One region of the Paenibacillus sp. FSL R5-0744 genome, then DNA from elsewhere that is predicted to be linked to it. Evidence: riboswitches for the same ligand, from Rfam matches in the RefSeq annotation. Region 1 holds a riboswitch; each other region holds the start of a gene.
What was found. A riboswitch is a leader RNA that binds a small molecule or an ion and turns the genes downstream of it on or off. The one in region 1 is predicted to bind cyclic di-GMP.

Region 2: linked by a shared signal. The riboswitch ahead of MKY19_RS02425 (choice-of-anchor A family protein) and the one ahead of MKY19_RS03180 (transglutaminase-like domain-containing protein) in region 1 are both predicted to bind cyclic di-GMP.
Region 3: linked by a shared signal. The riboswitch ahead of MKY19_RS04750 (glycosyl hydrolase) and the one ahead of MKY19_RS03180 (transglutaminase-like domain-containing protein) in region 1 are both predicted to bind cyclic di-GMP.
Region 4: linked by a shared signal. The riboswitch ahead of MKY19_RS10230 (DUF6612 family protein) and the one ahead of MKY19_RS03180 (transglutaminase-like domain-containing protein) in region 1 are both predicted to bind cyclic di-GMP.

What each region holds. Positions count from the first base shown of each region.
Region 1 covers NZ_CP150228.1:700,441-708,431, forward strand. The annotation lists gene MKY19_RS03155 (glycosyltransferase 87 family protein) at 1-263, shown strand, start outside; gene MKY19_RS03160 (phospholipid carrier-dependent glycosyltransferase) at 260-2,038, shown strand; gene MKY19_RS03165 (glycosyltransferase family 2 protein) at 2,139-3,119, shown strand; gene MKY19_RS03170 (GtrA family protein) at 3,109-3,513, shown strand; gene MKY19_RS03175 (class D sortase) at 3,548-4,198, shown strand; cyclic di-GMP riboswitch class I at 4,324-4,404, shown strand; cyclic di-GMP riboswitch class I at 4,513-4,593, shown strand; gene MKY19_RS03180 (transglutaminase-like domain-containing protein) at 4,607-5,416, shown strand; rRNA gene MKY19_RS03185 (16S ribosomal RNA) at 5,788-7,345, shown strand; rRNA gene MKY19_RS03190 (23S ribosomal RNA) at 7,604-7,991, shown strand, end outside.
Region 2 covers NZ_CP150228.1:536,571-544,561, reverse strand. The annotation lists gene MKY19_RS02430 (alpha/beta hydrolase) at 456-1,391, opposite strand; gene MKY19_RS02425 (choice-of-anchor A family protein) at 1,561-3,510, opposite strand; cyclic di-GMP riboswitch class I at 3,621-3,711, opposite strand; gene MKY19_RS02420 (hypothetical protein) at 4,203-4,595, shown strand; gene MKY19_RS02415 (helix-turn-helix domain-containing protein) at 4,982-5,356, shown strand; gene MKY19_RS02410 (NAD(P)H-dependent oxidoreductase) at 5,421-5,963, opposite strand; gene MKY19_RS02405 (sporulation protein YjcZ) at 6,440-6,541, opposite strand; gene MKY19_RS02400 (hypothetical protein) at 6,572-6,727, opposite strand; gene MKY19_RS02395 (hypothetical protein) at 6,906-7,136, opposite strand; gene MKY19_RS02390 (N-acetylmuramoyl-L-alanine amidase) at 7,265-7,603, opposite strand; tRNA gene MKY19_RS02385 (tRNA-Thr) at 7,658-7,729, opposite strand; gene MKY19_RS02380 (MTH1187 family thiamine-binding protein) at 7,825-7,991, opposite strand, start outside.
Region 3 covers NZ_CP150228.1:1,074,878-1,082,868, forward strand. The annotation lists gene MKY19_RS04735 (UDP-glucose/GDP-mannose dehydrogenase family protein) at 1-880, shown strand, start outside; gene MKY19_RS04740 (hypothetical protein) at 1,335-1,520, shown strand; gene MKY19_RS04745 (sugar phosphate nucleotidyltransferase) at 1,603-2,976, shown strand; cyclic di-GMP riboswitch class I at 3,113-3,192, shown strand; gene MKY19_RS04750 (glycosyl hydrolase) at 3,205-4,755, shown strand; gene MKY19_RS04755 (glycosyl hydrolase) at 4,909-6,429, shown strand; gene MKY19_RS04760 (discoidin domain-containing protein) at 6,439-7,991, shown strand, end outside.
Region 4 covers NZ_CP150228.1:2,381,567-2,389,557, forward strand. The annotation lists gene MKY19_RS10215 (RsmB/NOP family class I SAM-dependent RNA methyltransferase) at 1-1,524, shown strand, start outside; gene MKY19_RS10220 (pseudouridine synthase) at 1,527-2,291, shown strand; gene MKY19_RS10225 (Cof-type HAD-IIB family hydrolase) at 2,562-3,362, shown strand; cyclic di-GMP riboswitch class I at 3,569-3,660, shown strand; gene MKY19_RS10230 (DUF6612 family protein) at 3,778-4,626, shown strand; gene MKY19_RS10235 (serine hydrolase domain-containing protein) at 4,925-6,097, shown strand; gene MKY19_RS10240 (ABC-2 family transporter protein) at 6,147-6,968, shown strand; gene MKY19_RS10245 (ABC-2 family transporter protein) at 6,998-7,747, shown strand; gene MKY19_RS10250 (ATP-binding cassette domain-containing protein) at 7,770-7,991, shown strand, end outside.

The DNA.
Region 1 (7,991 bases):
TAACGCAGTATATCAATGTGGCTTATACGTTGACCCATCTAAATGCAGGTGTAAATCCAGGTGCAGATGGAATCGTTTTGGTCACTTCTATTGCTAACCTGTCATTATTGCTATACATGCTCTACATCGGTTACGACGTGTATGTTCGTGGGGGAGTAAAGCCTCTTCCAGCACCACCAACACCTGAAGAAAAATATGAAGAAGACCTTAAAGTCGTCGAGCAAATAAGACCGCACCAGAAGGGAGGGAGACTTAAGCGATGAAGTTTAAGCGTATAGATTGGATATGTATTCTTGCCATTACTGCCGTTTACGCGGCAATTGCTTTATATAATTTAGGTTCTACTAAATCTCCAGAGACCTTGTGGGAGCCAGCTGCCAGCGGTGAAAGCTTCTATGTAGATCTAGGACAGAGTAAACAATTGGAACGCGTGAATATCTTCGGTGGCGTAGGTACCGGGAAGTTTAAGCTCGAATTCAGTGAATCCCCTGAGGTCTGGAGTAGTCCGCTGGATGTAAGCGAGGATGTTGGGAATGTCTTCATCTGGAAAAGCCAACCTCTGAACGTTGCAGCAAGATACGTGAAGTTTACAGTCACCTCTCCAGGATTCACTTTAAATGAAATGGCCTTCTATGAGCAGGGAGGCGAAAGAGTACCTCTTCCTATAGCCGGTGTTACACCGGATGTTAGTGCAGTCGCTAAAAGAGGAGAGCCTGCCAATCTTTTTGACGAGCAGTCACTCATCCCTGAATATTCTAACTTTATGAATAGCACTTATTTTGACGAGATCTACCATGCACGGACAGCTTATGAATATACACACGGGATTGTGCCTTATGAGAACACGCATCCACCACTAGGCAAGCTATTGATCGCAGTAGGGATGGAACTGTTCGGAGTCAATCCATTCGGTTGGCGTATTATTGGAACATTGTTCGGGATTGCCATGCTGCCTCTCATTTATGTGATGGCACTGCGTCTGTTTAAAAAGAGTAAATACGCAGCACTTGCGGCAGGATTGTTCGCACTGGACTTCATGCATTTCACGCAAACAAGAATCTCTACGATCGATGTATACGGAGTATTCTTCATCATGTTAATGTTTTATTTCATGCAGCGATATTACACTATGAATTTCTTCAGGCAACCCTTAAGAAAAACGCTAATTCCGTTGTTCTGGTCCGGGCTATTCTTCGGAATTGGTGTCGCCTCCAAGTGGATTGTACTGTACGGAGGAGCCGGGCTGGCGATTATGCTAGCTATCTCTCTTTTCGAGCGTTACAGAGAATACCAAGCTTCGGGGCGGTTGCTCGCGGAAGGGAAGATCAAAGACAAGGAACTGTTAGGTACCTGTCGTGAAGCTGTAAATTCGTTCTGGAAGAATACCATCATTACTTTAGCTAGTTGTGTTGCGTTCTTTGTAATCATTCCGGTCATTATTTATAGTTTATCTTTTGTTCCGGGTTTATCTGCATCAGCAGAGGGCTTTACTATTAAAGGTTTGATTGATTCTCAAAAGAACATGTACAACTATCACAGTCAGCTTGTAGCTACACATCCTTTTGCTTCCTCCTGGTGGCAATGGCCGTTTATGAAGAGACCCGTCTGGTTCTTCAGTGGCAGTGAGGGATTGCCGCAAGGTCAGGTCAGCAGTATAGTGACTATGGGGAATCCGCTTATCTGGTGGACGGGGATTTTCGCAATGCTGGCAACACTGTGGATTACACTGAAACGCAAAGATAAGACCCTTTATATGATCTGGATCGCCTTTTTCTCACAATATGTTCCGTGGATGCTTGTCCCAAGGGAAACCTTTATCTACCATTATTTTGCTATGGTGCCTTTTATGATTCTTGGTATTGTATATATAATGAAGTTGCTAGATAGCAAATATCCTGAGGCTCGTTATGTTAGTTATGTCTATGTGGCTGTTGCTTTACTGCTCTTTGTCGCGTTCTACCCTGTCCTGTCAGGGATGCAGGTAAGCGGAGATTATGTGAAGAATATGCTGCGTTGGTTCCCATCTTGGGTTTTCTAAGATTTTTTTAAAATATCTATAACAATAAGTTTATGCTTACAGCGTTATTATGAAGTACAGAAAGATGTAACGCTCCATAAAGCTTTTAGGAGGAATAAAGGTGAAAGCCAGATATAGTGTAATTGTACCCATGTTCAATGAGGAGCAAGTAATTAGCGTTACTTACGAACGTTTGAAAAAAGTAATGGACGAATGCGGCGATACTTATGAGCTAGTCTTCGTTAATGACGGAAGTCGTGATCGTTCGGCCCAGATGATTCGGGAGATCAGTGATCGGGATGAATGCGTCAAGCTAATTGACTTCTCGCGTAATTTCGGACATCAGGTAGCGATTACAGCTGGCATGGACTATGCCGAAGGTCAAGCGGTTGTTGTTATTGACGCTGACCTTCAAGATCCACCGGAGGTCATTTTGCAAATGATCGAGAAGTGGAAAGAGGGTTATGACGTTGTTTATGCGAAGCGGCTGAAGCGCCGTGGAGAAACGATGTTCAAAAAGGTAACGGCCAAGATCTTTTATCGATTGCTCAGCAGCATGACAAGTGTAGACATTCCCACGGACACAGGTGATTTTCGTCTTATTGATCGTAAGGTATGTGATGTCTTGCGAGGTCTCAAGGAAAAAAACCGGTATGTCAGAGGTTTAGTGAGCTGGGTCGGCTTCAAGCAGACGATGGTGGAATATGAGCGGGAAGAACGATTTGCAGGAGAAACTAAGTATCCTCTTAAGAAAATGATTCGTTTTGCGCTGGATGGGATCACTTCCTTTTCGCATAAGCCACTTAAGATTGCTACGTATGTCGGATTCTTTCTTTCCTTCTCCAGCTTTCTCTATTTATTCTTCGTATTGTTTCAAAGAATCTTTTTCACCTCATGGACGGTTCCAGGTTGGGCTTCCATTGTAGGGGTCAATTTGCTCTTTAACGGTATCGTTCTGATGCTGTTAGGTGTAATCGGTGAGTATATTGGACGGATTTATGACGAGTCTAAGGATAGACCGTTGTATATTGTCAGTGAGACCATAGGATATCGTAACGAAGAAGAAGTGGATCGCCGGAAGGATTACAAAGATGTCAGATAAGAACTTTCGGACTGCTTTCATACAGTTTCTCAAATTTAATGCTGTAGGTCTGGTAAATACCCTCATTGATTTCGTAATCTTTACATTACTGAACTCACTTGGGATGGTATATGCGTTGGCACAGGTGATTTCTTATAGTGCAGGGACAGCGAACAGCTTTATTTTGAATAAAAAAGTAACCTTCAAGGATCGTGACCGTGGCAATAATAAGGGTTTTGATAAGACGCAGTTGCTGAAGTTTATCGTACTGAATCTGGTAGTACTCGGAATATCGCTGTTGCTAATGCATCTGTTGACTGACAAACTAGGCATTCAAGTGTTGATCTCTAAGGTATTAGTAACGTTTGTGACGGTGATTATTAACTTCTTCGGAAGTCGTAAATGGGTATTCTAAAGTTCAGTAGAACCAATCTACGGAGGTGAAAATCATGCGTAAATTCTCGTATGTGCTCATACTGGCGGGGATCCTTATCATGCTCTATCCAAAAGCTAACGAATGGTATAACGACTGGCAGCAGGATAAGCTATTAGAATCAGCTGAACTGAGCACCAGTGAAAGTACTCCACCACCTGATCTAAAGAGCAGATATGCCGAGGTCACTCAGCTACTAGCGGAGGAATCAGCTTTAGATGCACAAGCACAGCCGCAAGAAACAGAAAAGCCGGAACCGGAAATTGAAATGGGTGGCAAAGTTATCGCATTAATTGAGATCGATAAGATCGATCTGAAGCTACCTGTATTAGAAGGGGCTACTAAAGCGAATATGAAGCATGCTGCGGCCCATATGAAAGAAACAACTCCAATAGGAGAAATAGGGAACGCCGCAATAGCTGCACATAGAGCTAGAACTACGGGCAGATTGTTTAACAGGCTGAATGAGGTTGTGATTGGGGATACGATTACGGTAAAGACTAGCGATCAGACTTATAATTACGAGGTTTATGATATTTCTGTTGTACTTCCTAGTGATGTGTCTGTTCTAGACGGGAATAACAAAGATAAAATTCTTACTCTAATTACGTGTGACCCACTAGTAGATCCTACACATCGTTTGATTGTTCATGCCAAGCTTTCCTAATCGTTGACGAGAAATAACAAGAAAACTCAAATACAGAGAAATAACTATAAAATAATAGTAAATCTAGCAATTTTGTTCTTGTTTACGAGGATAAATATGGTAGTATAAGAACTATAAAAGCTAAACACGATAAACGGCAAACCTATCGAAAGGTAGGGACGCAAAGCTAAAGGGCCTTCCCGTAAGGATGGCAGCCAGTTACCGAATGAAGAGGCTTTTTTTGTTTTTATAAAATATATAAGAATCTTAGATTCATATTTCTACTTGGACTGATTCTGTTAATTTGTCTAGTGAAATTAGAACAGATAGAGCTTATACGATAACGGCAAACCTATCGAAAGGTAGGGACGCAAAGCTAAAGGGCCTTCCCGAAAGGATGGCAGCCAGCTACCGAAAGGGGTTTTATCCGTGAAAAAGGTTTATTTTATGATGGTGGCGCTGTTCGTACTGATTACTGCGGTTCCGGTAAGCACAGCTCAAGCCGCAAGTGTAGATGCAAGCTGGTTGATTACATCGAAAGTGGCTCAAGGTGTTATTGGAATTAACTATGATATTCCGAAAGATAAAAGAATCAAACTCATGATCACTAAAGACAACAGCAGCTATACATATAACTTATATGCTTCTGGACAAGCTGAGGACTTCCCTTTACAACAAGGTAATGGTACTTATAAGGTTTCTGTTCTTGAGAACACAACCGGCAATAAATACAAAGCGTTATATTCCGAAGTAGTAGACGTAACCATGAGTGACTCGAATTCCGTATATTTGGGCTCCGTACAGAATGTGAAATGGAGTTCTTCTGATAAAGCGATCCTTAAGGCAAAAGAGCTTACAAAAGGCAAAACAACAGATGAAGAGAAAGTTAAGGCAATCTATAACTATGTAGTTGCTAATGTACAATACGATTATTCTCTTGCTAATAACGTAACAACAGATTACATTCCGAACATTAACAACACTTTGAATACTAAAAAAGGAATCTGCTATGACTATGCTTCTCTTTTTGCCGCAATGCTGCGTAGTGTAGATGTGCCTGCTAAATTGGTGATGGGGAATACTAGCTACGTTACGCAATACCATGCATGGAATGAAGTGTTGATGGATGGGAAATGGGTTACTATTGATACAACGGTAGATGCATCGTCAGCGAAGAGTAAGAAGAATACGGATTTTATTAAGGCTTCAAGTAAGTATACTGCAGCAAAATACTATTAATTTGCATCGCTAGATTCATAACTCTATTAAATAAACAACCAGCTTAATTATTAAGCTAGTTGTTTATTTTTCTATTAGGGGTTGCTTTTCTATGAATAGATAGGTTATTATAGTTAAGCGTTGTTAGACAGCGTACAGGCAATGTTTGAGAGAGTTATATAAACGGCTTTCGAAAAATAAAGCTTGCATTACTGAGAACAACATGATATATTATAAGAGTTGCTGCTGAGACATTAAACGGCGCCAACGAGAACTTGATCTTTGAAAACTGAACAACGAGTGAGTGGGAAATCACGAAAGTGAAATCCGAAATTAGAGAATTAATTTTCTCGTCAGATGTTTCAAAATGAGCATATCGCTCTTTTCAATACTAATTGGAGAGTTTGATCCTGGCTCAGGACGAACGCTGGCGGCGTGCCTAATACATGCAAGTCGAGCGGAGTTATTTTGAAAGCTTGCTTTCAAAATAACTTAGCGGCGGACGGGTGAGTAACACGTAGGCAACCTGCCCCTTAGACTGGGATAACTACCGGAAACGGTAGCTAATACCGGATAATTTCTTTTTTTTCCTGAAGAAAGAATGAAAGACGGAGCAATCTGTCACTGAGGGATGGGCCTGCGGCGCATTAGCTAGTTGGTGGGGTAATGGCCCACCAAGGCGACGATGCGTAGCCGACCTGAGAGGGTGAACGGCCACACTGGGACTGAGACACGGCCCAGACTCCTACGGGAGGCAGCAGTAGGGAATCTTCCGCAATGGACGAAAGTCTGACGGAGCAACGCCGCGTGAGTGATGAAGGTTTTCGGATCGTAAAGCTCTGTTGCCAGGGAAGAACGTCCGGTAGAGTAACTGCTATCGGAGTGACGGTACCTGAGAAGAAAGCCCCGGCTAACTACGTGCCAGCAGCCGCGGTAATACGTAGGGGGCAAGCGTTGTCCGGAATTATTGGGCGTAAAGCGCGCGCAGGCGGTCATTTAAGTCTGGTGTTTAAACCTTGGGCTCAACCTGAGGTCGCACTGGAAACTGGGTGACTTGAGTACAGAAGAGGAAAGTGGAATTCCACGTGTAGCGGTGAAATGCGTAGATATGTGGAGGAACACCAGTGGCGAAGGCGACTTTCTGGGCTGTAACTGACGCTGAGGCGCGAAAGCGTGGGGAGCAAACAGGATTAGATACCCTGGTAGTCCACGCCGTAAACGATGAGTGCTAGGTGTTAGGGGTTTCGATACCCTTGGTGCCGAAGTTAACACAGTAAGCACTCCGCCTGGGGAGTACGGTCGCAAGACTGAAACTCAAAGGAATTGACGGGGACCCGCACAAGCAGTGGAGTATGTGGTTTAATTCGAAGCAACGCGAAGAACCTTACCAGGTCTTGACATCCCTCTGAATCCACTAGAGATAGTGGCGGCCTTCGGGACAGAGGAGACAGGTGGTGCATGGTTGTCGTCAGCTCGTGTCGTGAGATGTTGGGTTAAGTCCCGCAACGAGCGCAACCCTTAACTTTAGTTGCCAGCAAGTAATGTTGGGCACTCTAGAGTGACTGCCGGTGACAAACCGGAGGAAGGTGGGGATGACGTCAAATCATCATGCCCCTTATGACCTGGGCTACACACGTACTACAATGGCCGGTACAACGGGAAGCGAAACCGCGAGGTGAAGCCAATCCCATCAAAGCCGGTCTCAGTTCGGATTGCAGGCTGCAACTCGCCTGCATGAAGTCGGAATTGCTAGTAATCGCGGATCAGCATGCCGCGGTGAATACGTTCCCGGGTCTTGTACACACCGCCCGTCACACCACGAGAGTTTACAACACCCGAAGTCGGTGGGGTAACCCGCAAGGGAGCCAGCCGCCGAAGGTGGGGTAGATGATTGGGGTGAAGTCGTAACAAGGTAGCCGTATCGGAAGGTGCGGCTGGATCACCTCCTTTCTATGGAGAATCGTCTTCTGCAATGAAGACATTCAAATCGGAAGTTAAACTTCCAAATCTCAGGTTTAGGCCTGTTACTCACTCGTTGCTCAGTTTTGAGAGTTTAAGCTCTCAGTAAGACTTGATCCTTGAAAACTGGATACCGAAACGAATTTGCGTTTTAGAACATCTTTTAGCAACTTGTGCAAACAAGTAAATGTTATTAGTGAGATGATTCCAAGAGAGATATCGTATGATATTTTCCTGCGGAAAAATCAAGGTTAAGCTAATAAGAGCACACGGAGGATGCCTAGGCGCCAGGAGCCGACGAAGGACGTGGCGAACAACGAAACTGCCTCGGGGAGCTGTAAGCAAGCTTTGATCCGGGGGTGTCCGAATGGGGAAACCCAGCTGTGGTAATTCGCAGTTACTCATCTCTGAACACATAGGAGATGTAGAGGCAGACCAGGGGAACTGAAACATCTAAGTACCCTGAGGAAGAGAAAACAATAGTGATTCCGTCAGTAGCGGCGAGCGAACGCGGAACAGCCTAAACCTAAGAGCTTGCTCTTAGGGGTTGTGGGACGTCTCACATGGAGTTACAAAGGAATATGGTAGGCGAAGAGGTCTGGAAAGGCCCGCGATAGAGGTAAAAGCCCTGTAACCT
Region 2 (7,991 bases), 160 kb from region 1:
TTATTATATTTGCCTTTTAAACAATACTGTGTTATATTTATATCGTATTTGTTTTTCGATATATTGAATATCCCCATCAAGAAGATGTCAGGCCGACTATTTTACACTTCGGCAATTTGGACACAGAGGCTTCATGTTTTCTTGCAGAAACTTTCCTTTTTATGAGACTAAATTCGAAATATAGCATTCCGATTCACACTGGCGCGGTCAATGGAGCCGCAAGGGCAAAAGAGAGGTAGGGCTTTTGTCGTATTGGAAGGATTATTCTCGCCACACGGCTGCTGGAAATAACAAGGAATTAAGACACCCGTTACTCACGAACGGCGGGGGATGAATATAACGAAAAAGCATGGCTGTACGAACCTTACATAAGGACACATGCCATGTGTGGAAAAATATAGGCGCCCGATAACCGCTACCTAGCGGATATCGGGCGCTGTCTACGTTCAGGGCATCTAATTTACATACTGATTCACAAAAGCTGTTACTACGTTTATATACCCCGTCTTATCCATGTCATAAGCTAACCCATGCCCTGCTTGCGGCACTACGAACTTCTCTTTGGGACTCTGACATGCCTCATACAATTCATTCATCATACTATACGGTACAAAGTTATCTGCATCCCCATGAATAAATAGAATCGGCACCTTCGCCTTCCGCACCTGTTTCAAGGCAGATGCTTCACTAAAACCATACCCTGCTTTCAAACGAGTAATTAGACTCGCACTTTGAATAAAAGGGAAACTTGGCAAGCGATACATACGCCGTAGTTGGTAGGCTAATTGTGCTTTAACTGAGCTGTAAGCACAGTCCGAGATAATAGCTTTGACCTGCGGCGGGAGATTTTCACCTGAGGTCATTAGCACTGTAGCACCACCCATAGAGACCCCATGAAGCACAACTTGAGCACTGGGCCCAGTCTTTTCTATTATATATTCAATCCACTGCAAATAATCCTTGCGCTCATGCCATCCAAAACCAATATAATTCCCAGCGCTTTCCCCATGTCCCCTGGCATCGGGAATCAGGATATTAAAGCCCATTCTCTCGTAATAGATTTTGGCGTACGCCCCCATATCCTTCCCTTTTCCAGAATAACCATGAGCTAGAATCGCCGTACGACCTTCAGCACGATCCGAAAGGAGCAAGTACCCTCTTAGTTGTAGCCCGTCCTCAGATGTAATCTCCACATTCTCAAAGCTCTGACTGGAGATCCAATTCTTCCCCTCACCCCAAGAAGCCCCGGCAACCGGGGGATCAACCTTCAGATCACGATTATTACTCAGGAATTCCTTCGGTGCTCGTTTAATAGCAATTCCATAAAAGAAAAAGCCCGCATAGATCAGAGCTCCTATGACGATGACAGCGCTAATGAAGAACCATACCAATTCATCTTCCCCGTCCTTTCCTCATATCCGTTGTAAATCAGTATAACATCTACTTAGAATGCGCCAAAATATAACAATCATAACAAAAGAAAACCGCCCTCGGAATATGTCCCGAAAGCGGCTTACTATTCTTCGGCATAGCTTGTGTTCAAGCTACAATCACCGTTTATTATTTCTTGCTCGAGAATCTATTTCTCATTAGCAATCCAATAAGTGCAAAACCTAGACCAGTTACATAATAAGGGACTGAACTTGATTCTCCCGTTTTTGGAAGTTCATCCACAGGTGGATTACCTAGCGGGATTGTATCATCCACTACAGCAATATCCTTTGGTGACGGCGTTGGTATTACTGTCGGTACTGGTGCTAATGGAATCTCCTCATCATCAACAAGTACCTCTGTGTTGCTCGACGGTGTTGGCGTTGGTACTGGTACTGGAGTCGACGAAGCTACAGGACCCAGCGGCACAGGATCATCATTAACAACGATAGTACCAATTACAAATGATGGTGTTGGTGTCGGGAACACAGGAGGCTCCGGCGTTGGCGTCGGTGTTGGCGTTACTTCTGACGACGGTGTCGGTGTTACTTCTGACGACGGTGTCGGTGTTACTTCTGACGACGGTGTCGGTGTTACTTCCGACGACGATGTCGGTGTTGGCGTTACTTCTGACGACGGTGTCGGTGTTGGTGTTACTTCCGACGACGGTGTCGGTGTTGGCGTCACTTCCGACGACGGTGTCGGTGTTGGCGTCACTTCCGACGACGGTGTCGGTGTTGGCGTCACTTCCGACGACGGTGTCGGTGTTGGCGTTACTTCCGGCGACGGTGTTGGCGTTACTTCCGGCGACGGTGTCGGCGTTGGTGTCACGATCGGCGTTGGCGTTGGTGTCACGATCGGCGTTGGTGTTGGTGTCACGGTCGGCGTTGGTGTTGGTGTCACGGTCGGCGTTGGTGTTGGCGTCACGGTCGGCGTTGGTGTTGGCGTCACGGTCGGCGTTGGTGTTGGTGTCACGATCGGCGTTGGTGTTGGCGTCACGGTCGGCGTTGGTGTTGGCGTCACGGTCGGCGTTGGTGTTGGCGTCACGGTCGGCGTTGGTGTTGGCGTCACGGTTGGTGTCGGTGTTGGTGTCACGGTCGGCGTTGGTGTTGGTGTCACGGTCGGCGTTGGTGTTGGTGTCACGGTCGGCGTTGGTGTTGGCGTCACGGTTGGTGTCGGTGTTGGTGTTACGGTTGGTGTCGGTGTTGGCGTCGTTCCTGGATCATCACCATCGTATGGATGGTGGTGAAATTCACCACCACCAGTACCAGTGAGCGAAGCCGCCACGAATGTTCCGTTAACCTGACCATTAATAAAATCAACATCAGCGTAGGGAGCAAGCACACTCCCCATTACATTTATTCCTACCATATCAAGATATGTAGCTTGACTAAAGTTAAACAAAATTTTCTTGCTGTTCAATGCGCCATTAGGTAGGAATGCGAAATTTTTCATTTTTACGCTTGAACCATCAATGTTAATAATTGCAGTAGATCCGGAAGGAACATTAATTGTGAATCCGTGATTAGTAGAGACGTTATCTCCTAAAACATTAAAAACATTGACCACAGGGTCTGTGCCTGTCAATGTAAGACCGCCATATTCATACTTTGTTGTTCCATTGGCTTCTATTGCTGCTAGTTCAGCTGATTTATCCTTCAAAGACTGGCCTACGGCCGCAAAGTCAATCGGGTTTCCCGTAGTTCTGGTTCCTCCGCTATTAATCGTTACATTACCTGCAAAGCTTCCCCCATGCACGATATTCCCGTAAACAGAGCCATTGTTGAAAGTAAGATTCCCTCCAACAACAAGTGTGTCAGTGAAGGAGATCTCAGCAGCACTTAGCCTATCACCAACGCTGTAGTTGGTTAAAGTAACATTACCTCCAGCAGCAAATCTTCCCTCCGTATCCGAAAAGGTTGTAACATCCCCTAGGATAAACACATTGTAGTTTCCAGCAATCCCGAGTGTAGTAGAACTAGCATTAACAGTCCCGGCTCCCAAAGAGGAAAGACCACTACCTACTATCAAAATCCCCGCTAATATTAGTGCTAGCAGCGGTTTCATTCTTCTTTTCAAAAAGCACACCTCCTAAATCTATGATTTATATTTAATCAGAATAATTACCAGAAACTCTAAAAGACCTAACAACAAAAAAGACCGCCAAAAAAGAAGTGGAATTCCCTTCTCATGGCAGTCGGACGGTCATAGCGCATTTAAGACACTTTAGACTCCTGGACTTTGCGTCCCACCCTTTCAGGCGGTTTGCTATTATCATGATAATATATGTATTGACTTGCAGATTAGAACTAGCATTTTAAGCATCCTATTAAATAATAGTCTATGACTTTTAATACTTTTGAACTAATAATAGTTTAGCGCTCCATCCCCACAATTGTCAATCAATTCCTTTTGATATTCATACGTGTAAGCAAGCACAAAAAAAGCGCCTAAAGGCGCTTCACACAAAGGTTTTCCTTCAATTATAAAGTAACTTTATATAGCCTAATATCGATATCCATAATGGAATACTTAGAATCAAACCAAATACCATTCCACGGCGGAGACTTCCTTCCTCATTCATCCTAATTCTCCCTTTATATAAGTCTGAAGCATTATTTTTTATTATTACAATTTTAATATATTTTATTCCTTCTAATTTAGTTGTGAATTCAATCACATTGGACTAGCTGTTTAGAAATACCATTGATTATTTTTGGAATATCGGGGTAGAATACGAATATACGTTCCCATTAGAGGTGATGAGATTCATGAATAGAGCTGAAAGCAGGGACAACATGCTGGTGAAATCTTATTTATTGCTTCCGATGATTTTATCAGCTTTCGAACGGGACTCCGCCATTCTATCTGCACATTTACGAACACCCACCCCCTATCTGGAGGTTCTTGAAACAGCCGCAGCAGTTGCTACAACAGATCTAAGAGATATTCGTTCAGAGATGAGAAAACGGGGAATCAAGGTTTATGAGCAGAACAAACTTAACACGGGGATAGAAGCCAAATTTATATGTCGTGGATACCATGAACGAATGCTGCTGTTAAACGACATTGTCGCTGCCCAAGCTGCCATTCATATGCGCAGATATCTCGGTCTGGATATTTCATCTTTTAAGAGCTATGAAGAGCAATATCAGATTAAGTGAAGTAGCGAAGAAGTTGCCCCCCCTCCCCCATTTAATTAGCGAACAAAAAAATAGGCCTTACCATGGGAGTTGGCAAGACCTGAGAGATTTATACCACAAAACACTGGGGGGTGTTTGGTGACTTCAATATATACCTTGAACCTGAAAATAAGATGATGCTCACATGAAAATTACATTAAAAAACTTCAATTCGTCGCTTAGGCTATCCGCTTGATAGTTAGCCACGAGTGCTTTGAACAAATTGTTTCAAAATGATATAGTGAATTCGTTCTCACAGGATGACTTGATAGCAGGTTGTAAAACATAATAAAGTCGGGACCTGAGTACGGAGCGACAACAGGCGTTTGCCTTTTCGTTGAATATTTTCTGAAGGAGGGTAATAGCCCATGAGTGATGAAATCTGTATACCACCTGGCATTCAGCAGAAGGACACTAGCTTTGGCTACACCTTGTCTATCATTAGTGGTAAATATAAAATGACTATTCTCTACTATCTCTCTGAAAACAAGATCGTGCGGTTCAATGAACTGCAACGGGGTATCGGCACAATACCTTTTAAGACGTTAAGCGTTATGTTGAAAGAACTGGAAGCCGACTGTCTCGTCAGGCGCGAGGAATTCCCCCAGATCCCCCCTAAAGTTGAGTATTCCTTGACCGAGAAGGGCCAATCGCTTATTCCGGTGCTGGATATGATGTGCACTTGGGGAGAGAAAAACTTCGTTCCAGCCGCGCAAGAGATAACCATACCTTTTACGATTTAACGACAACTTATGACAAAAGCAGCATTTCCATTAATGAAAATGCTGCTTTTTGTTTCAATTCTAATTACATATTTTCGATAAATTCAACATAGCCTTGCGAACTGACATCCAATTTCTTCAAGTAATCCGTACTTCCTACCGTCTCAGATTCCGTGCCATAAATGGCATAGAAGGAACGATAATCAGCGTTGCAGTACAAAAAAGTCGTGTCAAAGGGAGATAAAATACGGTCAAGCCCGTAGCCGAGTTTACCTTCTTCACTAAAGTCTTTTTCACTTCCTCCGGCAGTTACAGCTAATGCGATTTTTCGATTTCTTAATTTATCACTCTTCGAACCATATGCCCATCCGTAAGTAAATACTTCGTCCAACCACTTTTTAAGCAGAGGTGGACTACTAAACCAGTAGACAGGGAATTGTAAGACGAGCTTATCATGCGCTTCAATCAGCTGTTGTTCCTTTTCCACGTTGATTTTTTCATCGGGATAGGCTTTGTACAGCTCGTGCACCGTATATTTGTCTGGATATTTACGGAGTTCTTCGATCCAGCGTTTATTAACGACGGATGTTTCGATGTTTGGGTGCGTGACGACAATAAGTGTTTTCATTGGTGTATCCTCCATGTTTGAATCAGATTTAGGACTTGAGTATACCTCCCACTATGCCATCGCGTAAGTATGCACTTTTAGTTCACGTACTTACCTAAAGGTAAGCACTGCAACCTGCCTGCACGTATGATTGATGTATAGTCTTCGGGGCGAATCTCGTCTTCGGTGTACACCCAAATATCACACAAGAGAGACTGGGTCATTCCGCCATTTTACTTGAGTAAAGGTTAGACGGATGTAACGTTATGTGTATGAACTCTATATCACTGATAAAAAAATTTGCCTGAACGCAAAGAAATACCCCACCATTACTGGCAGGGTACGGTACTTCCGCATAATTTCAACATAATCCATTTGGGATACTCGACTACCACTTAAGGTTGACAGGGTGCGTCTTTGATTATGTATGAAAAAAATCCACCAGCATGAGTACTGGCGGATTTAATAAGGTGCAGCTATATTGGGAGGTTTGAAACTTAAATAAACAAAGTCTTAGAGATGATTACCAACAAGATAAACAGAACCAGAATTGCGGCGGTAGAAGTAAAGCCACCATATCCTCCTGCGAATTCGCCCATTTTAACTCCTCCTTTGTAATTGAATACAATTTAAAATATACAAGCTTTTGTAATGATGACCAGTAGGATAAAGAGCACTAAGATTGCCCCTGTGGATGTAAAGGCTCCACCAACAAAACGTTCAGGTTCACGTTCACGTTCACGTTCACCAACGCCGCAACAACGTTCTCCACGTACTTCGCCCATTTGTCAATTCCTCCTTTTTAATTGGATACAAAACTAAGATATGCGGGATTTGTATCGGTGCTTGGGTAAAAAAGAAACGAAAATAGTAGGCCTGTTGCGGGATCCGACATTTCGTAAAAAACAAAAAAATACCCACCAGCCGAAGCCAGTGGGCGGTTTTTCCCGGTTTTATGATTTTTTAAATAAGGGCTATAGCCAGCAGAGTGAACAAACTCAAGGTTAAGATGTCATTTGTAGCAAAAGGATTACCAAAAAAAGCTGAAGTGTGCACAGATCCGTTATGTTCCGTTCTTAAGTAAACATTATTTCTGTCCACATTTGTAATTACGCCTACGTGCTGTCTACCATCTTTAGTCAGAATCCGCACTCTTCTATTCATGTAGCGCAAGCAGCTGCAATAAGCATCCATCAGGAAACTCCCCCTCGCTCGTATTACTTTATTTTATGATGAGAGGTTACGCCGGTAACGGCCAGCAGCGCCCAAAACTTCCGGCTCGACAAATTAACTTTCCAGTTCACTTTGTAAGGTTAACTGTCTTACTTGCTCTTACTTGCTCTTACTTGCTCTTTCTTGCCGTTTACGAGTACTACCACTTTATTGTCATTGTTGCCCTGATTCGCTGTTTCCTTCTTTTTCAGCCCTAGGTACTTTGCAATCCCGATCACATGGCTATCAATGATTGCTTGGATAACCACATCTTTTTTGAGTTTGGCAGCGTCGGTTGCCACATCCAAAAATAAATTCTCCGTGAGTACTGCAGGCATGTTGCTCTCACGCACCACGTGCAGGTTTTTTGCCTTTTGGCCCCGGTCGTTGGGGACTCCATTACAAGCGGAAAAGACACTCTTTCGGTAGAAGAATGGTAGAAGAAACAAAAAAGCGCGACTCCCCAAACTTCAAGAATCCGCGCCAAATATGGTTTTTTGGGATGCTGGTGAAGGGAATTGAACCCCCGGCCTACGCATTACGAGTGCGTTGCTCTACCCCTGAGCTACACCAGCTTAAGGCCGATTTTTCTGTCAAACAAAAAATATTATACAACTTTCAGCCAGAAACGCAAGCCTATTTCTCCCTATTTCCCTACTCTCCCGAACTGCTATTCCACCTGTAGTTTACGCTCCACAGACTCCAGCTTTCCACGGCTAGTGGAGGGTTTATCGCGGCGGTCGTCTATTTTAAGTGAGGTAGAGACACGCTCTGCACCTGCGGCAAAAGGAGACTCGTGCAGCGCTTCGACTGCAGCAAAAATACGCTGAAGAGGCC
Region 3 (7,991 bases), 370 kb from region 1:
GTCAGCGATTCGCGATACCCTCCATCCCGACAGAATTGTCATTGGTCTTGATAATCCAGAGCTGGAACCAACCATGCGCGAGCTTCATAAGGGTTTCACTGAAAATGTATTTGTAACAGATATACGCAGTGCTGAAATGATCAAATATGCTTCAAATGCATTTTTGGCCACGAAGATCTCCTTTATTAACGAGATCGCCAATATTTGTGAAAAAGTGGGAGCTGATGTAACCGAGGTAGCACAAGGAATGGGTATGGACCAAAGAATCGGGTCATCCTTCCTGCAGGCTGGTATCGGTTATGGAGGCTCCTGTTTCCCGAAAGACACTAATGCGCTCATTCAAATTGCGGGCAACGTCGATTACGAATTCAAATTATTGAAATCTGTAGTCGAAGTGAACAAGGGACAACGGTTTATGATCATCTCCAAGCTGCATGAATCACTTGGCAGCCTGCGCGGTTCGACGATTGGGATATGGGGGCTTGCTTTCAAGCCTAATACTGATGATGTCCGCGAAGCTCCCGCCAGAGAGATTGTTGAGGCACTGGTGGCTGAGGGGGCAACAGTCAAACTATATGATCCAATCGCAGCTACAAATTTCAGGCAGCAATATGATCATCCGCAGCTTCGCTGGTGCAATCTGCCAGAGGAAGCGGCTGAGGGCAGCGACGCAGTATGCCTGCTGACCGATTGGAGCCTGCTCAAGGAGATTGATCTGCATCAGCTGGCGAAAAGCATGCGCAATGGGGTGCTGATCGATGGACGCAACGTGTATTCCAAGGAGCAAATCGAGGGTACCGGCCTCGTTTATCATTCTGTCGGTCGCCCGCAGATGGGTGGATTGAGCGGTTATTCTGCTAGTGTGGCTGGAGCGGTTTAATCTAAGTTATATTGATTGAACTTGTGATTTTTCTATTTAGGGATGAGCCGTGACTCCAGAGAATGTTTGGACTTTCAGCCGCTGTTGTCTGCAGATTTCCTGATTTTAACCGCTGATAGCGGTAGAAATCCGCAGACAAAGGCGGACGCTATCGCTCTTACAGTTCCCAAATTCCCCTCCGCCACTTCGTTCCCTTATTTTATGGTTCTAAGCAATTTATAAAGTTAGGTACTCTGATTATATACCGCAGTAGCAGTAGCATTTGTAGTTGTCATTGTCTCTGTCTCTGTGGTGGCAACTAGTGTTGCTCTTGTAGTTGCAGTTGTTCTTGCAGTTGTTCTTGCAGTTGCAGCTGCCTCCCCCAGAGCAGAAACAAATCTTTAGAAAAACGTGCTTGCTTCCGGCTGGTACAGCCCGGTACGCACGGATCAAGTATTAAGAAGAAGTTAGTTAGGTGAAGAACGGAAAGGGAATTTGGAACTGTAGAAACGGAGTGTTCGCCCGAAAGATTTCCGTAGGAAAGCTAGCTTCGAAAGCATATGCTATCCTCGGATTTCTACCGCTAGAAGCGGTTCAATCAGGAAATCTGAGGATAACAGCGATCGGAAATCCAAAATCCCTTGGAGAGGTTTCTACCTAACAAAGTTAGTAAGTGCATCCATTCCAACGACCACCAAACGGAAGACATAGGTTTTGATATCAATTCAAGGAGGGTTCATTCTATGAAAATGGTACTTCTATCAGGCGGTTCAGGTAAACGGTTATGGCCGTTGTCCAACGACTCACGTTCAAAGCAATTTCTAAAGGTACTTGAAAGCCCTCAAGGTGAACCAGAATCCATGGTACAACGTGTCTGGAGACAGCTGGAGGAAGCAGGGATGGCAGAATCATCTTATCTGGCCACCGGCCGCGGCCAAGTAGAAATGATACAAAGCCAACTGGGAAGTCATGTGCCGATTATCGTTGAACCGGAGCGTCGGGATACTTTTCCGGCTATCGCCTTAACAGCTACCTATCTTTATTCAGTGGCAGGTGTTTCTCCAGCGGAAACGGTAGCAATATTGCCTGTTGACCCTTATGTAGAAGCATCCTTTTTCGATACCATAGCTATGCTTGAGGGGACCATGCTGGAAAGTGGAGCAAATCTGGCACTAATGGGTGTTGTTCCTGAACATGCCTCAGAGAAATACGGATATATTATTCCTACCACCGAAGAGGCGGGGGGAAATGGTTTTATGAAGGTGAGTCACTTTCAAGAGAAACCAGACCGTATACAAGCAGAACAGCTCATCGAGCAAAATGCATTGTGGAATTGTGGAGTGTTTGCCTTCCGCTTAGGGTACTTGTTAGATATTTTGCAGCGTAAAGGGTTGCCTTTAGGATATGAAGAATTGCAGAAGCAGTATAAGCTATTGTCTTCCATCAGCTTTGATTATGAAGTGGTGGAGAAAGAAGAACATATTGTGGTGCAGCCGTATGATGGATTCTGGAAGGACCTTGGAACGTGGAATACGCTGACAGAGGAAATGAGCAGCAAGCATGTAGGAAAAGGTTTTGTAACGGCGGATTCTGAGGGGACTTGCTTGATTAATGAGCTGGATATTCCGATTACGGTAATTGGTGCGAAGGATCTGATCATTGCGGCTAGCCCGGATGGGATTCTAGTTACCCATAAAGCTGAGAGCCCACGGATTAAAGAAGTGCTGAAGACCTTTGAACAAAGACCGATGTACGAGGAACGCCGCTGGGGCCATTACAAAGTTATTGATTATGTGAAATATGATGAAGGCAATGAAGTGCTGACCAAACGGATTTTTATATCCGAGGGGAATAATATCAGCTATCAATTACATCGCAAGCGTAGTGAAATTTGGACAATCGTCAGCGGCGAAGCAAGTATTGTGCTGAATGAGAAAAAACATAATGTGAAGGCTGGGGACGTAGTACGTATACCGGAAGGAACGAAGCACGCGATCCTTGCTTTGACGGATGTCGAGTTTATAGAGGTACAGACGGGTTCTGAATTAGTAGAAGAAGATAACATTCGTATTACTTTAGACTGGAATGATATAGAACTACAACAATTCATTTCATAGGTCTAACCTATCTATTTAACCAATCCAAAATTTCTTGAAACAGGTAAATTGACTCAATTATCAAAAAAAGTCATAAAAACACTAAATATATCATTAATTGTCGTCGATACTTACGGTAAGAGAGATTATTTCTCTTAAATTGAAAAGGCAAACCTATCGAAAGGTAGGGACGCAAAGCTATAGGGCCTTCGAAAGAGTGGCAGCCTGGCTACCGAAAGGGAGATTATTTTGAAAGCTTACCGTACGTATCGATTATTTGGCGCATTTCTGTCACTCGTCTTGTTTCTGACTGCACTTCCGCTTACTGTTGGAATTTCGCCGTCTGTTGTCATAGCTGCTTCAAATTCTGGAACGCCAGTTACCCCAGGAGCCTCACTTGAAGCCGTAAAGCTGCTTAACTATTTTTACTCGATCTCAGGAAAAGGTATTATTGCTGGTCAACATGACTATTTAGAAAGTCCAGATGAAATTAACAATATGCTGAAGGGAACCAGCGGACAATATGCCGCTCTTCACGGTTATGAACTGGGCGCGATCAGCGGTCAGTCAGAAGGAACGATGGCCTGGCAGCGTCAAAATGTGGTGAACAGCGCCATCAACTGGAATAAAGCGGGCGGGATCGTAGCTATGACTTTTCATGCTAACCTGCCGGGCACCTCTTATGACTGGGATAATGTAAAAAAAACACTTAGTCAGAATGAGTTCGATAGTTACGTTACACCGGGTACCAAGCAATATAACAATCTGATCGCTGAACTTGATAAGGTGGCAGTCTCCCTAAAAAGCTTGCGCGATGCCAATGTTCCGGTGCTTTGGAGACCCTATCATGAAATGAACGGGAACTGGTTCTGGTGGGGGAAGAAAAATAACTTTTCTAAACTTTGGAATATTATGTATGACCGTTTTGTTAACGTTCATAAATTAAATAATTTGTTATGGGTATGGAGTCCGAATGCTCCCAATGTTTGGTCAGATCCTTATGCGCTAACTTATCCAGGTGCTGATAAAGTAGATATTCTGGCAGCAGATATATACGAAAATGATTACCAGCAAAAATACTATGACAGCTTGTTGAGTCTAGCCGCAGGCAAACCGATTGCGATCGGGGAGAATGGTGAAATGCCTAATCTGGAGAAGCTTCAGCAATCACAAAGTAAATGGACGTATATGATGAGCTGGGGAAAAATGCTTTACGAGAATAACAGTGCAGATACAATTAAAACATTTATGAATAGCAACTATACCCTGACCAGAGATAAATTAAATACTGGTCTGGCACCGACACCTAGCGCTGCACCAGCGCCGGCACCTCCCGAAGAAGAGGGTGAGGAAGCCATTCCTCTTGCGAAGGGGCTTGCAGGAGAATATTACAACAACATACAGCTATCGGGAACAGCAGCTCTTACTAGAACTGATGCAATTATCGATTTCAATTGGCGGCAAGGATCGCCGGATGCCGCCCTTGGGATTGATCGTTTCTCCATACGTTGGAGCGGTAAAATTAAGCCATTATATGATGAGCAATATACATTTTACACTACCTCAGATGATGGCATCCGTGTGTGGGTGAATGGGCAATCCGTGATTGATAGTTGGACTAAGCAAAGTGGTACTGAGCGTAAGGGTAATATAACGCTGAAGGCTGGCCAGCTATATGATATCAAGGTGGAGTATTACGAAAATGAAGGCGATGCGAGAGTCCGCTTGATGTGGGAAAGTGCTAGTCAAGCTAAAGAGACAGTTCCAGCAAGTGCACTTTATCTTCCGGATGTCTCCTGATTGATGAAAATTAAAGGTCGATCCTTAGTGGCTCTGCGTTATTGCAGAGCTACTAAGCTATAGTCCTCATTAGGTCAGAAGACGATTGTCCGATAACAGGTATGTTTATTTAGCACCTGTGGAGGCAGTACAGCTACCGAAAGGAGGATTTATTTGCGTAAATATTATAAGCAAAACAGATTGTTGTTTACTATATTACCGGTGTTTATTATTTTTTCCTTGCTGCCTTGGGGAGAGGTTAAGGGTCTTCCGAAGGCTATGAGTGTTTCTTCCTCTCTTCCTTCGGCTATACCAAGCAATCCATCAGCTTCTGAAGAAGCCAAGCAACTGCTGAGTAATTTGGTGAATCTACGTGGCAAAGGAATCCTGTCTGGCCAGCATGATTATCTAGAAAGTCCAGATGAACTGGTTCATAAGCTGAAGAATACATCGGGACAAAATGCCGTTCTACATGGTTATGAATTGGGGGCAATTAATAATCAACCCGAAGGGACGATCGCAGAACAGCGACAAGCTGTTATAGACAGTGCAATGGAGTGGCATCAAGAGGGTGGCATTGTAGCCATGACATTCCATCAGAGTTTGCCGGGGACTTCTCCGGAATGGTCCAATGTAAACAGAAGTCTCAGTCAAGAGAAGTTTAATGCTTATGTTACGCCTGGGACGGCTCAGTATAAGAGTCTAATCTCTGATCTAGACGAGATCGCTGGCTATTTGGGACAGCTGCGTGATGCCGGAGTTCCAGTCTTATGGCGACCTTACCATGAAATGAACGGCGGTTGGTTTTGGTGGGGGAAAAAGGACAATTTTTCAGCGCTTTGGAATATTGTCTATGATCGTTTTGTAAACACACATCAACTGAATAATCTACTGTGGGTGTGGAATCCAAATGCGCCGAATGAATGGGCAGATCCTTATGCTGCATATTATCCGGGTGCGGATAAACTCGATGTTCTGGCTGCGGATATCTACAATAACGATTATAAGCAGTCCTACTATGAGGATCTGCTCGCACTTGCTGAAGGTAAACCTATCGGAATCGGGGAGAGTGGACAGCTGCCGAACCCGGAAGTATTAACCGAGAAACAAAATAAATGGGTCTATATGATGACCTGGGGAAAATTACTGACAGAAAATAATACGCTACAGTCAATTAAAAGCTTTATGAATGACTCGTTTATATTATCGAGAGAGGATTACGTTCTCACAACAGGAGGCCCTTCGATAGCACCGGTAATCCCGGGAACCCTAGCGGGTTTAACTGGAGAATACTATAACAATACTGATTTAGAGGGAGAAGCGGTACTTATCCGCGATGATCGTAAGATTGATTTTAATTGGCATGGCGGGTCACCTGCACAGGAGATAGATGAAGATCATTTTTCTGTTCGCTGGAAAGGGAAGCTCAAACCCAAATTCAGTGAAAAATATACGATTTCGGCATCCTCTGATGATGGAGTCCGTGTCTGGATTGACGGAAAGCTGATCATCGATAATTGGAAGAATCAAAGTGCAACACTTCATAAAGGAAGTATCCCGCTCACAGCCGGAACACTTTATGATATCCAAATTGAATATTATGAGAATGAAGGAGATGCTAATCTTCGCTTGCTGTGGGAGAGTTCCAGCCAGAAGCAGCAGGTGATTCCACAAGGGGCATTGTTCCTTCCTTAATCTAATGAAATGATAGGGTTAGACATTCCGGAAGAAAGAGAGGACCTATGGATGGGAATAACGAGGAGAATATCTAATAGAAAAAATAGGATAACTGCAAACAAACCATTACTGTTATTACTGAAATTCACCGCATTAACCGTCTTGTTTCTGTTGTCTGTCTCTGTTTTCGGAACGAATAAGACGAACGATTATAAGGTAGGTGCCAATATACCAAGATTAGCCACAGGAAGTGATGTTGCAGCAGAAATACCGGATGGTACTCTGATCTGGAATCTGGGACAACATGATGGCTCAGCAGCTGAGTTCGCTACGAGTGGCACTTCTGGCAGTAAGAAGATATTTAATGTTCCTTCTTCAGCGCTCAAATCATCGGCTCTTCAGAGCTTGCCTGCAGGCTTGAATGGAAAGACCCAGCCGGAATTAACGATCACCTATCAGCTAAATAAGATCCCGGAGAATGGGGTCTTATTTAGCGTAGGAATTCTGGATGCTTATAAATCCGTGCCACAAATGAGTGTGTTTTCCAATCATCAATTGTCAGGGATCATTCAAATTGCGGGCGTATCGGGCACAGAAAGTGAATATAGCTTTCAAAAATCCTATGAATTATACATTCCCAAGGAGCAATTGAAGCTGGGAACGAACGAATTGAAGCTGCAAACGGTTCGCTGTTTATATTGTAGTGACAAAGAAGACGAATATTCCTGGTGGACTTGGGATAATCTCCGTTTAGAATCTCTTAACGCTCCAATTTCCGAGCCTATTCATGGCAGCTATACACTGACCGGAACAGTAGTGAATAATAAGCAGTTTTACTTTGATGAAGGTGCGGTTACGCACTTGCCTTATGTTATCAAATGGCTAGGGATGGCTTATAGCGGCAATGTGATGCGTACCAGCTGTGCCAGTGATGTCGGGAGATCCTGCTCAGATATGCTGGAATATTACAAGGTATTGCAGGATTACAACATGCAGGCGGTTGCTCTGTATTTGCATACTGGTGATATTAAGCTTAAGGCAGATGGATCGTTGCCTGCTGATGCGGAGAAAAAGCTGACAGATTATTTTGAACAATATAGCCCTTATTTTCAATATTATGAGGTAGATAATGAGCCAGGGTTATTCAATCGTTCTAAGGCAGTTAACCTGGCGATTGCGGACTGGTTGAATAAAAAAGGGAAGCAAATCGCGCCCCATTTACAAACTGTTGCTCCGGGCTGGGCGTATTGGCCGAGCTACAGTGAAGATTCCTGTGGTAATCAGAAGGGAACCGGGAAGGAATGTGGAGATCCAGATGGCTGGGAACGTGATCCAGAGCAACGTATGGAGCTGGAGAAGGTTACGGATTTGACCAATGGACACTCCTACGGCGACTCTTATATTTTTAGTAATGGAGGAAGCTTTACTGAGAATTTGAAGACCTTCACTGGCGCAGACAATGGACTCGGCAAAAAAATGCTGACCACTGAATTTGGTACCTCGGACAGCCATGTGGATGCCTATCAATACGGGGCAACGGAGCGGACAGCGGCTGTATTCGACCGGATCATGCGTGCGCA
Region 4 (7,991 bases), 1.7 Mb from region 1:
GCGGCACAATTGCCCAGTTCTTTCAGCGAGCGTATGATGGACATGCTGGGAACAGATTATAATCAATTTGCGGATTCTTACAAGGAAACCCCATACGGAGGCGTCCGTGTTAACACCTTGAAGATTTCCGTGGAGAGCTTAAAGGCTCTTTCTACTTTAGGACTGGAACCCATTCCTTGGTGTCCGACAGGATTTTATACAGAGAATGGGGCTAGACCTGGTAAACATCCTCACTACCACGCAGGTTTATATTACATTCAAGAGCCGAGTGCGATGGCACCTGTGGAATTGCTTAATATTGAACCAGGTGATCGTGTACTTGATTTATGTGCCGCCCCTGGGGGGAAATCTACACAGATTTCAGCCAAGCTGTTAGGTGAAGGATTGCTGGTTAGTAATGATCTTCATCCAGAACGGACTAAAGCTCTAGCTAAAAATCTGGAGCTGTATGGGGTTCGTAATGGTATTGTACTGAACGAAAGTCCAGATCATATCGCGGCTGCATTCCCGCTTTTTTTTGACAAGATCTTGATTGATGCTCCCTGCTCTGGTGAAGGGATGTTCCGTAAAGATGAAGACATGGTGAAGCAGTGGGATTCAGGTACACCTGCCAAATATGCTTCCATGCAGCGGGATATTTTACGTTCTGGTGCAACAGCATTGGCACCGGGAGGTACACTTGTCTATTCCACCTGTACCTTTGCTACAGAAGAAAATGAGGAAATTATAGCGGAGTTTATTTCTGAACATCCACAGTTCTCAGTGGTAGCGGTAGGAGGTACAGGCTCATTCGCTCCTGGCTTCGGAGAACTCTCAGGTACAGCAAGACTGTGGCCGCATAAGGTGAAAGGCGAAGGACATTTCATGGCTGTATTGCAACATGGGGGAACTAAGCGCTCAATGGAGGAACGTGATCACTTAGAGGTCAAGTTAAACGAATCTGCAAGAGCAAGAACTACTACTCCAAAAAGTGCAGCACACGTTAAATCATCCAATAAATCAGAAGGAAGACGGGGGAAAGAAGGGAAACCCTCTCACAAATCTACTGGTGGCGCTGACCGTGGTCGGCAAGTTTCAGGTGACGAGCAAGCTTTGACTGCGTATGGAAATTTTGTGCGAGATCAGCTTGGTTGGGAACCGCAAGGATATCCGGTTCTGTTCGGTGATCATCTGTACATTTCTCCACTTCCTAAGGAAAGACTAAATGGATTAAAGACGATCCGCCCGGGATGGTATGTAGGACAAATCCGTAACGGAAGATTTATTCCAGGGCATCCAATGGCTACAGCTTTGCATCCGGAAGAAAGCTGCCGAAGTGTCTCACTCTCCAGTACGAATCATGAAGCTATTTCCTATCTTAAAGGAGAGACGTTGTCGATTTCTCAAGAACGTCTCTCTATTAGAATAGGAAGTGCCCAAAAGGGATACGTTTTGGTCTGCATTGATGGCTACAGCGCAGGCTGGGGTAAGTGGCAGGATGGCATACTCAAGAACGAATATCCCGCAGGCTGGAGGTGGATGTAACAATGAGCCAATCAGGTAAGCCCGCCAAAAAACAACGATTAGATAAAGTGTTGTCCCATATTGGAGTGGGGTCGCGCAGTGATATCCGTAAACAAGCTAAACAAGGCTTAATATTGGTGAACGGGACAGTGGTAAAAGATAGTGGGTTCCATGTGGATCCTTATGCCGATAAAATAGAGGTAGGGGGAGAGGTTGTTACCTACCGTGAATTCATATATCTTATGATGAACAAACCCCCGGGTGTCCTGTCAGCTACGGAGGACAAGCGGGATCGGACGGTTTTGGATCTTTTAAAGCACGAATATGCACAGTTTGAACCGTTTCCTGTAGGAAGGCTAGATAAGGATACTGTGGGACTGCTGCTGATCACTAATGATGGGAAGCTTGCCCATGAATTGCTGTCGCCACGTAAGCATGTCCCGAAAACGTACGAGGCAACCATCGAGGGCGATGTAGGCGCGGATGATGTCGCGGCTTTTGCAGCAGGGGTGGAGCTGGAAGATGGCTACGTTACTTTACCTGCACACTTAACCATTCTTGGAAGAGAGCGCGGCAGCAAAGTGATTTCCCATATTTCACTTATCATCACTGAGGGAAAATTTCATCAGGTGAAGCGTATGTTTCAGGCGGTAGGCAAAAAAGTCACTTTTCTGAAACGTGTATCTATGGGAGAATTGAAGCTGGATGAAAGTCTGCCGCTGGGAGCTTGTCGGGAACTGACGTTAGAGGAACTGGCACTCTTAGGCGCAGATGGGTCAGAAGGATAGTAGAGAAAATGATATATAAATTGATATATAAATTGAATTTGGAAACTTGGGATAAGAGAAGGGAGAGACGGAGGGGAATTTTGGACCTGTAAGAGCGATAGCGACCACCTTTGTTTCCGGATTTCATCCGCTATTAAACGGTATAAATTAAGAAATCTGGAAACAACAGCGGCTGGAAGTCCAAACATTCACCGTAGTTGCGACTGACACTTAACACAAAAAGCCTCAAGTTCAATAAATATAGAAAAAGAAAGACAAGGATGGTGGAGTATGAGATACAAACTGATTGCACTAGATGTGGACGGTACGCTATTAAATGATGATCACCACTTAAGCTCTGAGAATAAGGAAGCTATTGCTGAGGTTACACGTCTTGGCGGTCAAATCGTATTGTGTACGGGACGCAGTCCACAGAACTCGATTCCTTTCATGGAGGAAATGGGGCTGACTGGTTACGTGCTTGGTCACAATGGAGCAGCGACGGTACGAGTGGAAGATCGAGAAGTGCTGCATCAATATGGTATGGATGCACGTGGTCTTGACCCCTATATTGACTATTGCCGTAAGCACAATATTCATTATGATGTGAATACTGCTTTTGATATGTATGTTGATAATGTAGAGAATCTGACTAAAGAAGCTAATTATATGTATGAGCACTTCCGTATTGTGCCAGCGACGCTACCAGCCTGGGAAGATTTCCGTGAACCGGTTGTTAAGTTTACTGTATTTACACAGCCAGAAATCCTTGACGAAGCTGAACGTGAATGGCGTACTTGGGCTCCTGAGTACAATATTTTGCGGAGTGGTGAATTTTTCGTTGATTTGATGCATTCCGAATCTTCTAAGGGCAACGCATTAAGAAATCTCGCTGTGAAGCTGGGAATTCCGCAAGAAGAAGTCCTCTCGATCGGTAATTATTTTAATGATATTTCTATGCTTACCTATGCGGGGATGGGCGTGGCGATGAATAATTCTCCTGTAGAGGTAAAAGCGGCAGCGAATGCTGTTACGGGTTCGAACAATGAGCATGGTGTGCGTGATGCGCTGGTTAAATATTGTTTATCCTAATCTTTTTGATCCTGTAAAATAATTTTAGATGCAAAGCATAAAGCGGACTGGAGTCCAGTTTTATGCTTTTTTTACGTTGACATAAGGATACGAGTAAATCGATAGATAAATTGAAATGGAAGATAAGTCGTTTACAGGTAATTATAACCATGATAAAATTAGCGGTGGGACATGCGTCCGTAAGCTAATTAAAACTAATTGAATGTCCGCGTTAAAGGTAAAATCATCGAAAGATGATGACACAAAGCCATGGGTCTAAAGCCTTTCTACAGAAGGAAATGATCGCCAGGCCGCCATAGGGATGTCTTATGAAGCATAAAGGATAGCTCTAAGAATATGTAGTCAATTTTGAGCTCTTTTATTATTTCGACCTATACGGCGTTACATTATCGCAAGGGGCCGAAAGGGGAAGTACATGAACAGTTTTTTCAAAACAATAGGCACTAGTTTGGCAGTAGGTGCTTTATTGCTGTCCGGAACGATCGGATGGATGTCTAATCCTGAAGTCGTGTCTGCCGCTACCACAACAGCAGTAACCGCGGATCAAATGATTAGCAAAGTAACGGCAGCCTCTAAAGCAATAAAGAATTTTCACTTAGATGTGATCAAAAAACAGGATATTCAGAGCGGTGGGGTACGTATCAGCAACACTAACACACTGAAGCTGGATATTAATCGACTGCCGAATTTTGCTGCAGCTGGCACCGTTGATAGTAGTCTTTTAGAAACATCGTACAGTCTATATGCCAATGACAAGGAGTTTTACTATCTTGTAGACGGAAGTGAACTGATCGATGAATCTGAAGATGAAGGTTACGACGATGACGGTGAGCCAATCGATCCTGATGCGCAGTATTGGATTGGACTGGAGAAGATGGAGTGGGATTCTTTTTATTCTAAAGGTCAATACGATCCTGTTTCCATGCTTGATTCGGTAAAAAATTATAAAAAATCTATGAAAGTTAGCACTGTCGGTGCTCAGACCGTCCTGCAGTTCACGGTAACCGATCCGACAGCAGCTAAGGGAATAATCAAACTCTATGACCAGGAGAACCTCTGGGATGGTGAGACAGTTCAACCCAAAAGCGTAACGTGGAAATTATTCGTCAATACTAAGACCTGGCAGACGGAAAAGCTGACAGTCGATCTGAGTTATGTGCTGATAAGTGATGGAGAAAAGGATACATACAACACGAAAATCGAAGCTAAGTATTCCAAGAATAACAAAGGTACAGCTATTGTAAAACCGGCCGAACTAGAATAAAAAGAGCAATTTCATCTTGAGCAAAAAGCGCTGTTCAGTAGAACAGCGCTTTTTGCTCAATTCATAACAGCAGCCAACTGGAAGTGAGATATGTAAAAAATAAATAAATATAAAATCGACCTACCAATTATTAGGATTTTAGTACATGCTATTTATGTGGTTAATAATCTGAATTAATTTAATAGTGTATGAAGTATCATATTGTAACTATTATATTGAAAAGGTATTATAGGATAGGTGTAAATTTACATTTTTGAGAATAACTTTTTTTTAATGAATGATAGGGGGAGTGCGAATAATGTTATCATCCACAGAGCTAAGCAAGCTGAATGAAGCGAATTACAGGGAGGACCGTTTAGAGGCACTTAATCATTTTTATGAGGATCTCTGTAATAAGAAAGTAGCCGATGGCTATATTTATTCTCTTAGTCGTTATGGAAGAATATTTGCTAATGGAGCGGGGGGACGCTTCAGTTACGAAGAAGATAGCGACCAAGAATTAAAAACGGATACAATTTTTCGAATCGCTTCTATTACTAAGCTGTTTACGGCAACAGCGATCTGGCAGCTGGCAGATGATGGGAAAATTTTTATGGGGCAGCCAGTTAGTTCTATTCTTCCGGAGTTTGATGCCGATCCTTTTAAGCCGATTACAATTGCTCATTTACTGACGCATACCTCCGGCATCGCACCTGATCATGGCACTATAAGTGATACCTACTATAAAAGTGCATGGTGGTATATTTATGAATCAGAGCTTGGAAAAGAAAACTGGATTAAAGCTGGACTTTCCTATGGCATTCGTTTTCCGGTAGGGACTCAATGGATGTATTCCTCGTTCGGATACGTGGTTCTTGGTGCAATTATCGAGAAAATAACAGGTGTTTTTGCAGAAGATTACATAATGGACAACATTGTAAAACCGTTAGGCATGACAGATACTTTCTTTGATATACCGCCTGAGAAAGCTGGTAGGATCGCTATTCGTTCGGAAGAAGCCAAGGAATATCTTCTGAAGCTGCAAAACGGGGAAATTACGGATGAAGAACAAAGTTCTGAGGAAGAAATCAAGACTCCCGGAACTGGTGGGGGACTGTATTCAACCGTTAATGATCTACAAAAGTTCGGAATCATGCTGCTTAACCATGGGGAATACGAAGGTGGTCATATCTTAAGTCGGATGGCTGTTCAGAGAATGACCAAGCGGTTCAATTCTGAAAAACTTCCAAACTACGCATGGGGAGATGGAGGAGCGGATAGACCATACGGTCTTGGGCCAGACCTTCGATATAATGAAAGTACATCTTATTCTGAAGGCACTTTTTTTCACGAAGGATGGGGGTCTTGTTCTTTGGTCGTTGATCCGGTAGAAAAGCTGATTGCCGTTTGGTATATCCCTTTTCATAAAAATATATGGGACGGTAGAGGGATTTTCGGTACAAACAATGTGATCTGGTCCGGACTCGAATAAGAATAAGATTATATGTTGTGAGATATCAAAGATAGGCAGGATGTGACTTATGTTTGAGAAGATAAAGCACCGCTTTCGCGTTATGAGAGCGGTTGCTTTTGTTACTTATAAGGAATGGAGTGCGTACAGAACGCATTCGATGGTTTCTATTTTTGTAGGCCCGGTATATTTTTTAGTGCAGTATTATATATGGAGCGCTGTTTATAGCGGAGAATCCTCTATTAACGGGATGTCGCTCTCTCAGATGCTCTCTTATTTTTGCGCCACGATGTTGATCAACTACTTGACCATGGATTTTGCCGATTGGAACTTGCAAATGCTCATTCGCACCGGGAAATTCATTACGTTCTCTTTAAGACCAATGAATCATATGTTCTATGCATTGTCTCAGAAGGCAGGGCATAGGGTACTTGGGCTTCTATTTGAATTTATACCCTGCTTTATGATCTTCTTGTTTATTTTTCATATTGATGTTTTACCCGCAAATTTACTATACGCAATGCTATCGATAGCTATGGCGTTCATGATGAATTTTTTCATCCACTATAGTATTGGAATGGTGGCCTTTTGGATGGTGCAATCCTCCAGTATTCGTAACTTTTTCAGTCTTTGCGAGGGGATATTCTCAGGATCACTGATTCCATTAGTCTTTTTTCCAAAGTCCTTACAGATGGCTTCCTTTTTCTTACCGTTTCAATATACGACCTTTCTGCCTGCAATGGTCTATACAGGTAGCTATACTTTAGCTGATATAACCTTACCTATTCCCCAAGTTTTGTTGTTGCAGCTTGTAGCCGTTATTATTGCCGGAATAGTCTGCCGGGTGTTGTATGCGGTATCGCTTAAGCATTTTACGGGGGTGGGCGCATGAAACGTATGTATCTAATATACAAAACTTGTATGAAGGCGAATATTGCTTCTGCGATCACCTATCGCGTTAATTTTATTCTTAATAGCCTTATCATGCTCATAGGGAATGTATTGTTTCCCCTAGTAACGGTGTTCATCTATAATTCGAATGCTTCATTTGAAGGATGGACCTTTAAAGAGGCACTATTAATTCAATCCGTTTTCATTTTGTCTACGGCTTGTGCCGGGATTTTTTTTAACGGAATCATGTGGAATACGATGTCCCATGTAGTGGAAGGAACGCTGGAAGTGGTATTAATTAAACCAACCTCGAGCCTTTTTCTGCTGTTGGCCAGATCTTTTGAGTTCGAAAGTATCGGGCTTTTAGGTGGAGGAGTAGTCATGTTCGTTTACGCACTTAGCGGAATCGATGGGATGACCTTCAGCTCTTGGTTATTGTTCCTGTTATTGTTTGGAGCAGGGCTGCTTGTCATGTTTGGCGTGGCGCTCATTGTTGCAGCGATTTCCTTCAAATGGGTGGCGAATTCCCGCTTGCCGGAGATGTTTGAGAGCATTAAGTCTTTTGGACGCTATCCAGGGACGATTTTCCCTAAAGCAGTCGTAGCCGTGAGTTCTTTTCTTTTTCCGGTTTCCATGATTGCTTACTTTCCTGCATCTACACTGCTTGGACGATGGGAAGCGTATTTTTTTATAGCGATTATCCCTTGTGTGTTATTTGCGGCCTTCGGAATTTGGCTCTATACGTACATGCTTCGTAGTTACAAAAGTGCCGGAGGATGAATTTGTATGAAGGAGAATTACATTGGACATTATTACCGTCAAGAATTTAACTAAGCAATATGAAACGTATCACCGTGGACAAGATGCAAAAAGCGTATTTAAAAGTCTGTTTCACCGTGAAAAATCGATTATCACCTCTGTAGAAGATCTTTCGTTCAGTGTTGGAAAAGGAGAGATCATTGGCATTCTGGGGCCAAACGGTGCAGGTAAATCTACGACTATTAAAATGCTGACAGGCGTTCTC